4 regions of the Pseudoalteromonas sp. S3785 genome follow, and region 1 is predicted to be linked to each of the others. Evidence: predicted binding sites of a transcription regulator. Region 1 holds the regulator's gene; each other region holds the start of a gene.
What was found. Region 1 encodes LexA, which represses DNA repair genes until DNA is damaged. Its sites were predicted from a motif close to TACTGTATNNNNATACAGTA; they were not measured.
Positions count from the first base shown of each region.

Region 1 (3,590 bases):
AAGTAATTAGGGTTTTTATTAGCAAGGTTGGCTATTTCGTCTTGAGGGGTAGACAAAATAGAATAAAACTCCACGTCTTCGCCCATATATTCATAATGCCACTTCCACTGTGATCCAGTGATTTTAATGGTTAAGTCGGCCTTACTGGCATCTTCCATTGCAATCAAGGTTTTAGTGGCAGGGATTGCCATGGCAATTAAAATAACAAACGGAATGGCAGTCCAAAGAATTTCTACTTTGGTACTTTCATGAAATTGGGCAGGAACTGCCCCTTTAGATTTACGGTGATGAATTAGTGCCCAAAACATAATTGCGAACACTATCACCCCAATCACACAACATATTAAAAATATTGTCATGTGTAGCTGATATACATTATTACTTATATCGGTTACGCCCTTGCGCATATTGTATTGGCTATTAGCCAGCACTTGCTGCGGGAACATAATCAATACAAGCCACAAGGCAGAGGTCAGTTTACCCATGTGACGGCTCCTTTGATGCTATTGCGAATGCAAAGCGAAGAGGCATACGGCTTAAACGCCAATTCGTTATTTTTATTATTTAACCAACCTAATTTGTTTTGATTGGTATAGCTGCGTCAACAATGAATGTGTATTTGTGTGTTCTCAAAACCAAAAAGCTGTGAGTTATTGTTAGCCCAGCACATTAATGATTAGCTAAAAAACGTACAACAAGCAAGTTTTAGTATAAAAAACAAACAAGTTGTATTTTAAAATAAGCTTTAATTACGCCAGCTTAAACACAAGTTAGTTGCTAAATAGCGAGTAAAACTAGGGGGTGCATCATATAAAAGAGGAGTTAAGTGCGAGTGCAAAAAAGTTTACAGGCTAAATAATTTTAGGGCGCTTTGAGGTAGCGGAAGGTCTTTCTTAAAACAAAAATGCACACTTAAAAGTGCGCATTTATAAAAAGTTACTTAAAAATAGTTAAAAATTACATCCAGTCGGCATTTCTTATTACGCCAACAGCTAAACCTTCAATATTAAAAGATTCGTTTTCAAGGTCTACCTCTATAGGCGTAAACTCTTCGTTTTCGGCGTGTAATAATACTTTTCGGCCTGCTTTTTCGAGGCGCTTTACGGTTACGTCTTCATCTACCCGCGCAACCACAACTTGGCCGTTTTCAGCTGTTTGAGTACGGTGTACAGCAAGTAAGTCGCCGTCCATAATGCCTATATCTTTCATACTCATACCGTTAACACGCAGTAAAAAGTCAGCGGCAGGTTTAAACATAAGTGGGTCTATTTTGCAGTGGCTCTCAACATGTTCTTGCGCCAAAATAGGCGAACCCGCTGCAACTCGACCTATTAATGGCAGACCTAGTTGCTCTGGCTCTTCTTCTTCAACCAATTGAATACCACGGCTTGCGCCTGGCTTCATTTTAATAACACCTTTTTTGGCAAGCGCTTTTAAGTGCTCTTCTGCGGCATTAGCACTTTTAAAACCTAGTGTTTGCGCAATTTCGGCACGTGTAGGAGGCATACCAGTGTCTTTAATAAAAACTTTTATTAGTTCGAGTATTTGAGCTTGGCGTTTAGTTAATGGTCGCATACAACTGGTTTTCCATACAGTACATTTAACTGTGAGTATATACAGTTAAATAAAAATCGCAAATTTAAATTGCGCTTTAAAATAGCTAAACACACCGCACTTGGATATATTTTAGGTAATTACAGACGTTCAGTATTTAAAATGCTATAAATTTGCTTTCAACATAAAGGAGTAATTATGAGTATTTGGCACCAACCCATCACTTTAGCGCTTTGCAAACAGTTAGAGGAAGGCATTGACGGCCAAGGCACATTAATGAAAACCATGGGTATTGAAGTCACAGAAATTGGTGACGATTACCTAGTTGCCACAATGCCAGCAATTCCTGAGCATCATAATCCTATGGGGATGGTTCACGGTGGTGCAAATGTAGTACTTGCCGAAACAGTAGCAAGCTATGCTGCTAATTTTGTTGTCGATTTTACAAAGTTTTATTGTGTAGGGCAGGAAATTAGCGCAAGCCATTTAAAAGCATCTCGCAATGGTACTTTAACTGCAACCGCTAGGGCTTTTCATATAGGTAAACGTAGTTCTGTGTGGGAAATAAAAATAACAAATAGCCGCAATGAGCTGTGCTGCGTATCAAAAATGACCGCAGCAGTTGTAGAGCGCAGATAATTACTTATTGTTATTTTTCGATAGGATAAATAGTAATTTCCATACCTGCACCAATCGCAGATATACGTAGCAGTGTGTCTGCATGTAAGGCTTGGTTAAAACATTTAGGCGACGTGCCCGATTCAAAGCCAATATCAAACGTTCTTCGCGAGCAGCTGAGCCATTGTTTAAGCGCATTACGTGAACACGACTCAATAAGCTCGCACAAATGGTTAATCGCTTTATCTGGTGTTGATATTTCACCTGAGGCTTCAATACGCGCAAGTTGACGATATTCGTCTTTGTCATAATGCAAAACCGTCGCGTTTTTCTTTAAGTCTGCCACTAAGGCGCTAATATCATGTTTAGACTCAAGCTCTAGATCTACATTTAAAAATTGAATTTCCGACATTGTCTGCTTTTTACCCTCTTATAGTTTCATCGCAAACTTTAACGCAGTTTTACTTTTATACCAAATCAACTAAGCGGTAAACATGGCTTTATTAATAGAAAATACCTATTTAAACGCCATTGGCACCTAATTTGCCTTATTAAACGGGTTAGGCTAGTTAAGAACAAATTTAGCGTTTATGTATGAAAGTTATACACACACTGTGTAATTAAAAGCTGTAGGAGAACAATAATGGTAGATCATGGTCCGCAAATTAAAAATGATGAACAGTACGATGCACTTCGCGATGAAGGCATGAGCAAACAAAAAGCCGCGCGAATTGCTAATAGTAATACTCATAAAACCGCAGTTAAAGGCGGCAAAGCCTCAAAGTATGAGAAGCGCACTAAAAAACAGTTATACGATCAAGCAAAAGAGGTAGGCATTAGTGGCCGCTCAAAAATGAGCAAACAAGAGCTAATAGATGCCCTGCGTGAGCATTAAACGCAGCCTCACTGATTTTTTATCGCTCCTTTTTATTATTTTTATAAAGTTAGAGTAAGCTTATGAATAACTGCGACAAAATGTCGCAGTAAAAGCATGGGCAGCTGTAATACACTAACGCTAAAAATAATAAGAAGCACAAAATGAGAAAACAACTCTTTAAGCGCGCACGAAAACTTCATAAGTGGCTAGGCTATTTACTTGCCTTACAAATTTTAGCTTGGCTTTTAGGTGGCTTAGTAATGAGCGCGATACCACTTGAATACGTACATGGTAAGCACCTTGCAAAACGCACACTTACAAACCCATTTACACAAGCAGACTACTCCACATCACTCGATAATATTACGTCACAAGTGGCTAACCCCACTCAAATAATATTTGAGCACTTTTTAACTACCCCGCTTATTACTGTTATTAACAGCACCGAGCAGCAAAGCTTTAATGGCTTTACGGGCCGCCCTTTTAAGCCACCCACTAAAATACAAATCACCGCTAATGCACAAGCTCATTTACTCATCGA
Region 1 is NZ_PNCT01000031.1:29,977-33,566, reverse strand. It holds gene coxB (cytochrome c oxidase subunit II) at 1-485, opposite strand, end outside; gene lexA (transcriptional repressor LexA) at 958-1,575, opposite strand; gene CWC17_RS09120 (PaaI family thioesterase) at 1,753-2,193, shown strand; gene CWC17_RS09115 (hypothetical protein) at 2,204-2,584, opposite strand; gene CWC17_RS09110 (DUF7218 family protein) at 2,816-3,067, shown strand; gene CWC17_RS09105 (hypothetical protein) at 3,211-3,590, shown strand, end outside.

Region 2 (3,590 bases), on a different contig from region 1:
ACGCAAGGGCTAATTGTGCCGGTGTTATACCAATTTCATGCGCCAAATCCACATAGCGCTGCGTTGCTTTTTGCGCGTTAGGGGTATCCCTGAAAATGCCATTTCGCTGCATGAATGTCCAACGCGATCCAGCAGGTCGCGCGCCATTTAAATATTTACCGGTTAACAAGCCCGCTGCAAGTGGAGACCAAGGTAAATATGCAATGTCTTCATGGATACATTGCTCAATTAAGTAGGGCCAATCTTTAGCATGCGCTAGGCTAAATTCATTCTGAATCGAGACCATTCGCGGTAAGTTATGCGCTTTAGCTAAATTTAAAAATTGGCTAATGCCCCATGGCGTGTCATCTGAAAGACCACAAAATTTTATTTTTCCGGCTTTAACACACTCATTAAGGCCTTCTAAAATATCTAGCATGCCAGCTTGTTGCTGCTCGGTATTTACGTCACTAAAAGTAAGTTTACCTGGCCACTGCCTGCCAAAATGCGGGGTAGAGCGATTAGGCCAGTGCAATTGATATAAATCTATGTAGTCGGTTTGTAAGCGTTTGAGGGAGTTATCTACAGCCTCAATAACCGCGCTGCGTGTTATATCGCCGCCATCACGTACCCACGACAAGCCGTTGCCCGCAATTTTAGTGGCCAATACAATATCACCACGTTTTTGTTGGTTGCGGTTTAGCCAGTTACCAATAATTTGCTCTGTTTTACCGTAAGTGTCTGGTGAAGGAGGAACGGCATACATTTCGGCGGTATCAATAAAATTAACGCCTTGCGCTAAGGCATAGGCTATTTGCTCATCTGCCTCTTGTTGGGTATTTTGTTTACCCCAAGTCATGCTACCTAGGCATACTCTTGAAACATCAACCCCGCTGCTGCCTAACGGACTGTATTGCATGTAAAATCCTTAAATTGTGTAAGATCTTGAGTGTGGCTTATCAATACCAGCTCGCATACTATTTAATTAAGCGAATTGGTGTAATGCCGATAATAATGGCTCAGTGATCGCCGCCTTTTGCCCCGTTTTAAAGTCAAACATAACTACTTGAGAGTAGCCTGTTGTAGTAACAGCTTGCTGTGCATGACTATATACAGAGTAATTCATCATAAAGCGGTCGCTTTTTATATCCGAAATTGTAATACCTACGGTTAAAGTATCTGGAAAGGTTACAGGGCGCTTGTAGCGAATGTTGTTTTCGCTAATAACGGGACCTACGTCACCTGGTTTTATCGTATCAAACTGGTTTATTTTATTTAAAAAGTCGATGCGCGCAATTTCAAAATAACGCAAGTACACCACGTTGTTTACATGTTGTAGGGCGTCCATATCGGCCCAAGCGACGGTGATATCGGTATGAATAGGGTGCTGTTCTTTGAACCTTTGCATATATGTGTACTCTTAGTTTTAAATGAATCAGGTTATCAATATGGTGTTTGTAGCTCAAGACAATAAATACCATGTTTTTTTATAAGATGATTGTACCTATTTATTTTTAGGACTACAGTTAAATAACACAGGCCACACACACGAGAACACACATGCAAAATATAATTAATTGGGCTTTAGCCAGTTTAGTTTTTATAGCATCTTTTGCTTGCTACGCTATGGGTAATGCTTCAGGCGGTATCATGCTTTTAGCTGCGGGGTTTTTATTGGAATTTGTTTTTTGGCTACATTGCTTTAAAAAAGAAAATCGCTTTAAGCTGCCGTTTTAAAAGCTGTATAAAGCTTGCTTAATTTAAACGCCAAACTTACTAGCGATTTAACTTTAGCAGGTTAACTGGCTTTATTAACCTTGCTTAATGAAAGTGAATCCTTAATAATGGCTGTATAAATAAACAGTTGTTATGTGGTAATGAAAAAGTTTATTCATATCGACATGGACTGCTTTTATGCAGCGGTTGAAATGCGCGATAACCCCAATCTTGCCAATGTGCCTTTAGCCATTGGTGGTAATAGTCGCCGAGGCGTGCTTTCTACAGCAAACTATATAGCGCGCGAATATGGTGTACGCTCGGCTATGTCTAACTATCATGCCAAACAATTATGCCCAGATTTAGTTATTGTGCCTGGGCGAATGGCTGTTTATAAAGAAATTTCTCAGCAAATTCGGGCTGTATTTAAACGTTATACTGACCTAATAGAGCCTTTGTCGCTTGATGAAGCCTACCTAGACGTCACCAATAGCTCGGCATTTAAAGGTAGTGCTACGCTTATTGCTCAACAAATTAGAGCCGATATTTTCAACGCTACTGGTCTCACTGCCTCTGCAGGCGTTGCTCCCATTAAGTTTATTGCGAAAATTGCTAGCGATGAAAACAAACCCAATGGCCAGTTCGTTGTATTACCAGATGAAGTTGATTCGTTTTTAAATAATTTGCCGCTGGGTAAAATACCTGGTGTGGGTAAGGTCACCCTTGAAAAGCTTAATTTAAAAGGATTGTACACAGGTAAAGATGTTCGCGAGAAAGGCGTTAATTGGATGCAACAGCATGTGGGGAATTTTGGTGTATCGCTTTATCAAAAATGTGCTGGCGAATACATTGGTAAAGTAACAACCGAGCGAGTACGTAAATCACTCAGTGTTGAGCATACTTATGAATACAACAAAAATAGCTTACAAGAGTGTCTAGATCAGTTGCCTAAATTACTGGAAGAGCTGACAGCGCGTCTTAATAAACAACAGCTACAAAATCGTATAAATAAATTAAGCGTAAAAGTGAAATTTGCAAATTTTGTGGTGACCAGTGCCGATCAAGCTCATCATCAATTAAACACAGCTATTTTTACTGAGCTACTTTCAAAAGCGTATCAACGGGGTATGCAGCAACCTGTGCGTTTACTAGGCATAGGGGTTGGAGTTAAAAATGAACCTAATTTAAATCTACAATTGAGCATTCTAGATTAGAGTGTACTTGAGTGTAACACCAAGTTGCCAGATTAAAATGAGCTGATCGCAGGTGGCTGGTTTTGTGTTTTTATATCAACGATAATAGCCCCTTATGTTTTCTAACAGGAGCTTTACTTATGGCATATCCTCAAGCGATAGCTGCACAATCACTCAGTGCAAGCTTTGCAGCATTTTCTCACGATGCACTTATTATAATTAGTGATGACTTTTCTCAACTTCCGAATAACTCACTACGTGATGCCATTGAATCACAGGCTAAAGTAGACTCTCGTATTGGTAAACAAGTTACGTTTTTAGTAATTGATAATGTACGCGTTGTTTTAGCACCTACAGGGCCGCTTAACCGCGATTACGATGATGTAAGACGCTACTTTGATGCCGCCAAACTCGCGATTAACGAAGCAAAAGCCGCGGGCAGTGTAAACCCTGCTATTTATTTACCTAAATTACATACGGATGCGCGTTACCAGCATGCATTAGAGGTGGCATATTTAGGTGCATGCCAAGCATTATGGCAACCTTTAGAGGCGCGTGAATACCACGGTGAAAGTATTGAGCCAATTACGCAAATTGGTTTAATTGATGCAAGTGAGCAAACAGTAAAAGCAGTTAACGCAATTGCTGCAGGCCAATATGCTGCACGCGATTTATGCGGTACTGAGCCTGAACGTATGGCGC
Region 2 is NZ_PNCT01000004.1:26,546-30,135, forward strand. It holds gene CWC17_RS01290 (aldo/keto reductase) at 1-898, opposite strand, end outside; gene CWC17_RS01295 (acyl-CoA thioesterase) at 965-1,387, opposite strand; gene CWC17_RS19325 (hypothetical protein) at 1,540-1,716, shown strand; gene dinB (DNA polymerase IV) at 1,857-2,909, shown strand; gene CWC17_RS01305 (M17 family metallopeptidase) at 3,029-3,590, shown strand, end outside.
Region 2: the regulator LexA is predicted to act here: its motif matches at 1,826-1,845, upstream of dinB (DNA polymerase IV).

Region 3 (3,590 bases), on a different contig from region 1:
CCCAATACATTTCTGGTCGATAAAGATTTAGCTCTTCATTTAGCTCACAGTAATTTGAATCTAAAAACTCTCTAAAGCCAAACTTTTCGTGGGATGCTAAAAAGCCAAATAAGCTGCGTTCGTTTTGAGAAAAGCGACGACGAGATACAGGGCCAAGCAATAAACTCACTATAGGATCTAGTGGCAGTGTTGTGCTAAGTGCATGCTTGTTTTTATTTTGGTTTGTAAAAGCGCCGCTTACAGTACTAACTAAATCGGCGTATTTAGACTGTATTGCATCGGCTACCTTAGGTGCACGGTATATCGAATCACCTACTAGCGTTAAAGACTCATCAATCGATGGGTTAAAGCTTAAATCGCGGTAACGGCCTTGTACTTTGCTCCATTCTTTTTGAGTTTTAACATCTTTATTCTTAGCGTAGTCAGAAAACGCTTGATGTAAAAAGCCCATGAGCAAAACAGGTCTTTTTGCTTGTTGTACAATATCAGCCAAAGATTGAAATAAGTGTAAATCTTTGTTCTCACGAGATTGATAATCTAAGGCTTTACCCATTTCATCAAGTAAAATTAAAGTACCATCTTCATTTTCACTTGGTTTTTGTAAAAGCTTTTTTATTTCTGCTAAGCATTTATCATCGTCAAAGCTCGAGATTTCTTCTGAGTCAAAATCTTGATTAAATGCATTTAGCAAGCTAACCAAAATACTGTTTGCTGGTGCTTCTAAACCACAAACATGCTTAACAGTTTGCCAGCCATTTTCTAACGCAAAGCGCTCTTCAAAATTGGTAACAACGCTTTGAGAGCTGTTTAATTTTTTTAGTGCATAATTACGCTGCTTTAAATCTGTAGAAAGCAAGCATGATAAAAACAAAGCAACGGTAGATTTACCCGAACCATAAGGGCCTGTAATTGTAAATGCACGTTGTGTACTATTTTCAAATTCACGGCTAACGGTATCAAGTACATTTATAGCTGTACCGTGTAGTACAAACTCATCAATAAATGGAGAAAAATCAGTACTCTCGGTATCAATTCGTGTCGAACTTTTGTAGCGTTGATTTATTGTAATTAAAGATTCAGACATGTTATTTACCGTAGTACATTTTTAAGTAATCGATTGCATTATTTTTTATATCAGCAGATATATTTACTTGACGTAAGCCTAAAGAATCAACCCAAGTTACATTCTTATTTGTAAAGCCTTGTGCTTCATCTAACTTCTGTCCTAACCCAGACTCAGAGAGCCTAAATATTCTGCCAGGTGAGCAAGGTTTAGTAAGTAAAGAATCAAAATCAATAGTGCTTACATTAGAGTCTTTTGTTTCCTCATTAAAAAACTCAAGCAATGCATAAATAAATATTTCAACAGGTAGTTCAGGGCGTTCAACAAGGTTGCTTACATAAAAGCCGCCACCATTATCTTGTACTAAATTTAATTCAGCTAAAGGTGACGTAAAATGGTCTTCATCAACTTTTACAGCTTTTTTTGTTGTGCTATTTTTTTGTTTTTTGCTGTAAGTGTTTAAAAAGCAATCTACGTCTTTTTTTAATGTGCTTAGGTTACCTAATTCTGTTTTAACGAGGCGTTTTGCATCATCATAACAGTCACCTACTAGCTTACTTTTTTCAAAATATTGAACGTTAGAGTAGTTAAAAAAGTAACGATAGGCGGTTAGACTCATGTTGTTAAAGTTCAGCCAAAAATGAATAAGCCATACAGAACCAGGAAGCTCTAAAAAAGGGTCGTGTCCATCTACAGTTTTATCGCCAAATAAAAACGTTCCGTTATATGCTACAGAATGAGCTATTTCACCTTTGTTTATTTTTTCTATCACATTAGCCGACTCAGCCCAATACTGAATCGCCTTAACCATATTCTTGCCTACACCTAGTTCAACAATAGAGTGACGTATATTTTCTTCGTTAGAAGAAAAATTGCCTTTATTATTCAAGTGATTAATAGCTTTAAATAGCCATCCATAGCGTAAAGGGAAGGTGTCGTGCCCTGTAAATTTAGCTTTCATGCTTAAAACTGCTCCTGGAGAAATTGTCCAACGCCGCACATATTATACGGATTATTAGCTGAGAGAAAGCTCTAATTTTATAATTTACTGTTTATTTATACAGCTAGTATTGGTAAAAAACTTATCTTATGGGTTACAAATTTGTACCTTTCTTTGTATTATACATTTTTACTTATCTAATACTTTGATTTAGTGATAAAAGGTTGGGTTTTATATTGAAAGGGATATCAATGCTGACAAAAATTCTATCAAACTTTTCTGAGGACGAACTATTAAGTTTTCTTCCCAAAAATTCAATAAATTTCGCACTGCAACTTGATGCAAAAGATAATCAGATAACAGAAAACAACTCTTACAATAAAAACAAACTTGCAGGCATAGTTGCGAGTATAAAACAGGTCGACTTTATTTTTGACTCTCAATTACGAAATAAACTCATCGACCGTTTATCTGCAACGCAACTAGCCGAGCTATTTCCAAGCTTTGAACTTGAAGCAAAAAATGTTACTCCAAAATACTATGATGCGATAATAAGTTGGGCAAATGATAACCCTGAAAAGTTTGCTGAGTTACTAGGGCTTTCTGCATTGTATGAAAGTCAGCTAGAACAAGACAGTGGCTTAGAAAGCATATCTTGTATTGAGCCAAACTACGGTCTCTACCCATACCAGCGAGGTATTAGTAAACAGGTTTTTTCTCAGCTCGATCAAAATAAAAAACGAGTATTGATTCATTTGCCTACAGGGGCTGGTAAAACACGTACCGCAATGAATATAGCTGCTGAACATCTCAGGCAATCTGAGAATAACTTAGTTTTGTGGTTAGCAGACAGGGAGGAGCTTTGTTCACAAGCTTACTCTGAATTTTCAAAAGCATGGCAGTCTTTGGGTAACCGTACCACTTCTCTTTATGGGTTTTATTCAAGTTCTACAGAAAGCCTAAGTGGTATTGACTCTGGCTTTGTAGTTGCTGGCTTACATAAATTTTTAAGTTTAAGAAAAAGTGACTCAAGGCAACTACAACTTTTATATAGCAAACTAGCTGAAAAAGTCACACTAGTTATTTTTGATGAAGCTCACAAAGCTGTTGCCCCTAAATTTCAAGAAGTGGTTCAAGACTTTATTGTTGATGAGGCGTTTCATGCTGACTTAATAGGTTTAACAGCAACCCCAGGAAGAAGCTATTCTGAGGATGGATTATCTGAAGAAGACGCTCGCCTAGCTAATTTTTTCTATAATAATAAAGTATCAATGCAAATCTCGGGCTATTTATCGCCGATAGATTACCTAGTAGAAAAAGGTTACTTAGCCAAAGCGAACTTTAAGTCGTTAAATTATGATCATTCAGGTATTGCTGCATACGAATTAAGGGATGCGGGCGGTGTTGAAACAATGACGACTTTAGCAAGTAACATAGAGCGTAATCGACAGATCTTAAATACAATTATTGATGAATGTAACCTTGGCTCACAAGTTATTGTTTTTGCGTGTACCGTAGAACACGGCATTAATTTGGCTACCGCGCTTGCCTATCAAGGTATAAAAGCAGCATCTATTGATAGTAAAA
Region 3 is NZ_PNCT01000041.1:6,337-9,926, forward strand. It holds gene CWC17_RS11235 (hypothetical protein) at 1-1,084, opposite strand, end outside; gene CWC17_RS11240 (DUF4007 family protein) at 1,086-2,024, opposite strand; gene CWC17_RS11245 (DEAD/DEAH box helicase) at 2,255-3,590, shown strand, end outside.
Region 3: the regulator LexA is predicted to act here: its motif matches at 2,110-2,129, upstream of CWC17_RS11240 (DUF4007 family protein).

Region 4 (3,590 bases), on a different contig from region 1:
TGCATGTTTGGCATTTATGCTGCGTTATCGCCTATTTATGGGGAATAACCACACTTCATAGGCTCTGCCTTGCCTAAAAACCAAACATACTGCTGCAAATTCAAACGCCAAAGGTCAACACGCCCTAATTAGATTTAGCTTTATCAGCGGCTTGTTTATTTACAAACGATAAGTCGCTGTCAGCCCCATCAAGCAAAGTTTTTACTTCTTTTGCGGGCTTTAACTCTTCGCTAATAAGTTCCGGTTCTTCTTTTTCAAAGCGTTGTTTTAAGCTGCCTTCAATAATGGCTCCTGCGTCAATACTGAGGGTGTCGTGAAAAACATCGCCATGCACGTGAGCACTGCTTTGAATATTCACTTCACTGGCGTTAAGAGAGCCAATAATTTTGCCCTTTACAACGACGCTTTTAGCCTCAACCACACCTTCAACAATGCCGGTAGAGCCAATTACCAAGTGCTCTGCTTTTATATCGCCATCAATGCGGCCATCTAGCTGTACTTCGCCTTGGCTGGTAAGTGTGCCAGTTAAGCGCACATCTTCAGAAATAATAGAAGGGGTGTGATTTACTCTTTTTAAAGTAGCCTGGCTACTTGATTGCTTTTTTTTACCGAACACGAGAAAGCGCCTTTGTTATTTTTAGAGGATTGACATGTTTGCCATCGAGTAACACTTCATAGTGTAAGTGGGTGCTGGTACTTCTGCCAGTGCTACCCATTAATCCAATTGCCTCATTTTTAGCGATTGTTTGGCCTTTTTTCACTTTAATCTTATTTAAGTGGCCAAAACGGGTTATCAAGCCATTTTTATGCTCTAGCTCTATAAAGTTACCATAGCCGCCGTTTCTGCCAGCGCGAAGCACAACAGCATCGGCAGGGGCAAAAATTTCGGTTTTGTGCCAGCCGGCTAAATCAACACCTTTGTGAAAAGCTCGGCGGTTGTTCATTGGATCTTTTCGAAGACCAAAGTTGCTCGAAATATAGTATTTAGCCGCAGGTAAGGGCAGAGAGTTAGGCAGCTCGGTTAAAAAGTTTTCAAGGTTGTTGAGTAATAATAGCTTATCAACAATGGCTAAAAACGGCTTTGGTATTTTAGTTTCATCAAATACATCTAACGGCCCACCTTGTGCGCTGTTTTGGGAGGCCAGCGCTATATGTTGTTCAAGAGCGGATTCTAACCCAGCCCCTTTTAACATCGCTAAAATTGCATCGTGGCGCTTATTTATTTGTGCATCGATACGCGCAAAATTATGCTCATAGTGTTTATTTAAGCGCTCATATCGTGCAGCAAAAGTTATTGGCGTAAATAGGTTTGCGTGTTTGTTTTTTTGTTCTTCATCAACAAGCGGCTCATGAAACTCGCCTTTGTCTTCATTTATAGGCGATTCAAGTTGTTCTTCTAGTTTTATAGTATCTTTGCTTATAGATGCGGGGAGAGATTCAATCATACCTTGTAAAAGCGCTTGCTTTTGCTCAAGGACAGCAAGTTGCTCTAACTGCTTAGCGTGCAGCGCCTTTTGTTCACGAACCTGTTTTTGCCAAACTTGTTGCTTATCAATTTGACTTTGTTCAATGTATGTTATTTTATTTGTTTGGCTATAAACACGAAAACTAGAAATACCCACCCAAATAATAGTGCCTAAAATAAGTAGTACTGTAAAAAGCTGAAACCAAGGCGCCAAAACAACATGCTTAACTTCGCCATTTTGACGAATAAGTAACTGACGGGCTGGAAAAATTTTTTGGTAAAAAGACTTAATAAATACTGACATGACACATAAATACTCGCTATTAACCGGATTAATGTATCAATTTCAGTTTAAAAAGCCAGAAAAAATTTGTAACTGTTCAAAAATTAATAAAAAAGGGCTGCTATTGATAGCAGCCCTTTTTTATAAATCGTCGCAATTTAGCTAGCTTGTTGCTCATCGTTATTTTTTATTGATGCTACGTTGTCGGCTTTTTTAGCTTTCGCTGCGCCTTTTGTTGAGGGCTCTTTTGCACCTTTTAGCACTGCCATAAAGTCATCTTTACTCTTTGCAATTTCAAGCGCGAGCGATTCTACTTGTTGCTCGCTTAAAGGCACATCTACTTTTTCCAGCATTACTTCAAGCGATTCTGCTATATCGAGCATTTTGTCATAGGCATCCGCTTCTTTTTTAGTAGTAAACGTCATTCGCTCAACTCCGTTTCGTTCTACAACATATTTAACAACAACAGCCATGATCTCTCCTGCTTGATTGCGTGGTAATGTGGTTACTGACTTGTAGGTCACTGTTTTTATATACAGTAAATGTTTGCGAAATAAATTGCAAGTATTCACGACATTTTAGATTGTCATAAATTTGACAAAAAAGCGTAACTTTACTTTATTTAGATAATCACTTTGTTGTACCAGCTGCATTTTAGGTTTTCGGATTTGGGTGATTATGCACTGGAAATAATATAAGTGATGCAAGTCGATCCTTATTTTAGATTATTTCCTCTAATAAAAACTAAGCCCTTGCTTAAAGCCAAATTAGCCGTTTAACCATAACGCTTTGGCATAAACAAAAATAAGGAATAACAAATGAAAAATCTTTTAACGCTACTTATTATTAGCTTTTTAGGTTTTAGCGCGCTCACCTACGCTAACCCTGTGGTTGATAAGCCTATGGCTGAAATGCAACAGCCCCCAGTTATTAACATTAATAGTGCCGATTCAGAAATGCTATCAACGCTTCCCGGTATTGGTAAGAAAAAAGCGCAGGCTATTGTTGATTACAGAGCCGAAAATGGTGAGTTTACTGAGCTAAGTGATTTAGCTAACGTAAAAGGAATAGGCAAAAAGTTGGTAGCTAAATTAGAAGGAAAAGTATCTCTATAGGTTAGGCAGGGCGCTAAGCGCCCTGTGAATATTGCTCAAGTGCTTTTGTTAAATACTTTTTAGCAAAGTTTATTTCAATCGGTGCTGTTAAAAGTGGGTAACACAGTCCACCTAAAATTAAGAAGGGGATGAGTTCCCATCCTTTAAAAACAGTAAATAATAAAAATAATGGGCTGAGCAATAGCAGCTTTACTATTCTCAATAACACTCTATCGGTTGCGGGGAGCATACTTAGCGCAATCGCAACAACGGCTTGTCGCTGTCTCACTTTAAGGTGCTTTAATTCAGGCAGCTGACTGGTAAAAAATGTAAACATATTAAATAGACTTTTTAGTAAGTAAGCGAGTGATAACAAGTACAAAAAGCGTGATAGTAAATAACGCAAAAAGAATTTCCATCCACGCTGGCATACTTAATCCTGCAAATTGCCAATCAATATTTCCGCAATCCCCAGTGGCTTGAAAAAAACTAGGGATCCATTCATGCAGTGGCATAAAAGCTGGGAAGTTAGGCTTAAATTCACAGCTAAATGCAAAGGGATCGGTGGTTGTTTGCATTTCTATGTGTTCCCGCGCAATAAAGTAGCCCCATACGCTTGATATACCCCACACTAAATAAGCAATAGTACGTACTAATTTACTCTGCGGTTTAGTTGCGCCAATAACACCCGCCCCTAATAACCCTAATACCGCAGTTCGCTGGTAAATACACATAATGCATGGTGCAA
Region 4 is NZ_PNCT01000007.1:56,350-59,939, reverse strand. It holds gene CWC17_RS02600 (bactofilin family protein) at 125-616, opposite strand; gene CWC17_RS02595 (peptidoglycan DD-metalloendopeptidase family protein) at 606-1,769, opposite strand; gene CWC17_RS02590 (YebG family protein) at 1,907-2,221, opposite strand; gene CWC17_RS02585 (ComEA family DNA-binding protein) at 2,567-2,863, shown strand; gene CWC17_RS02580 (DUF6170 family protein) at 2,877-3,179, opposite strand; gene dsbB (disulfide bond formation protein DsbB) at 3,181-3,590, opposite strand, start outside.
Region 4: the regulator LexA is predicted to act here: its motif matches at 2,270-2,289, upstream of CWC17_RS02590 (YebG family protein).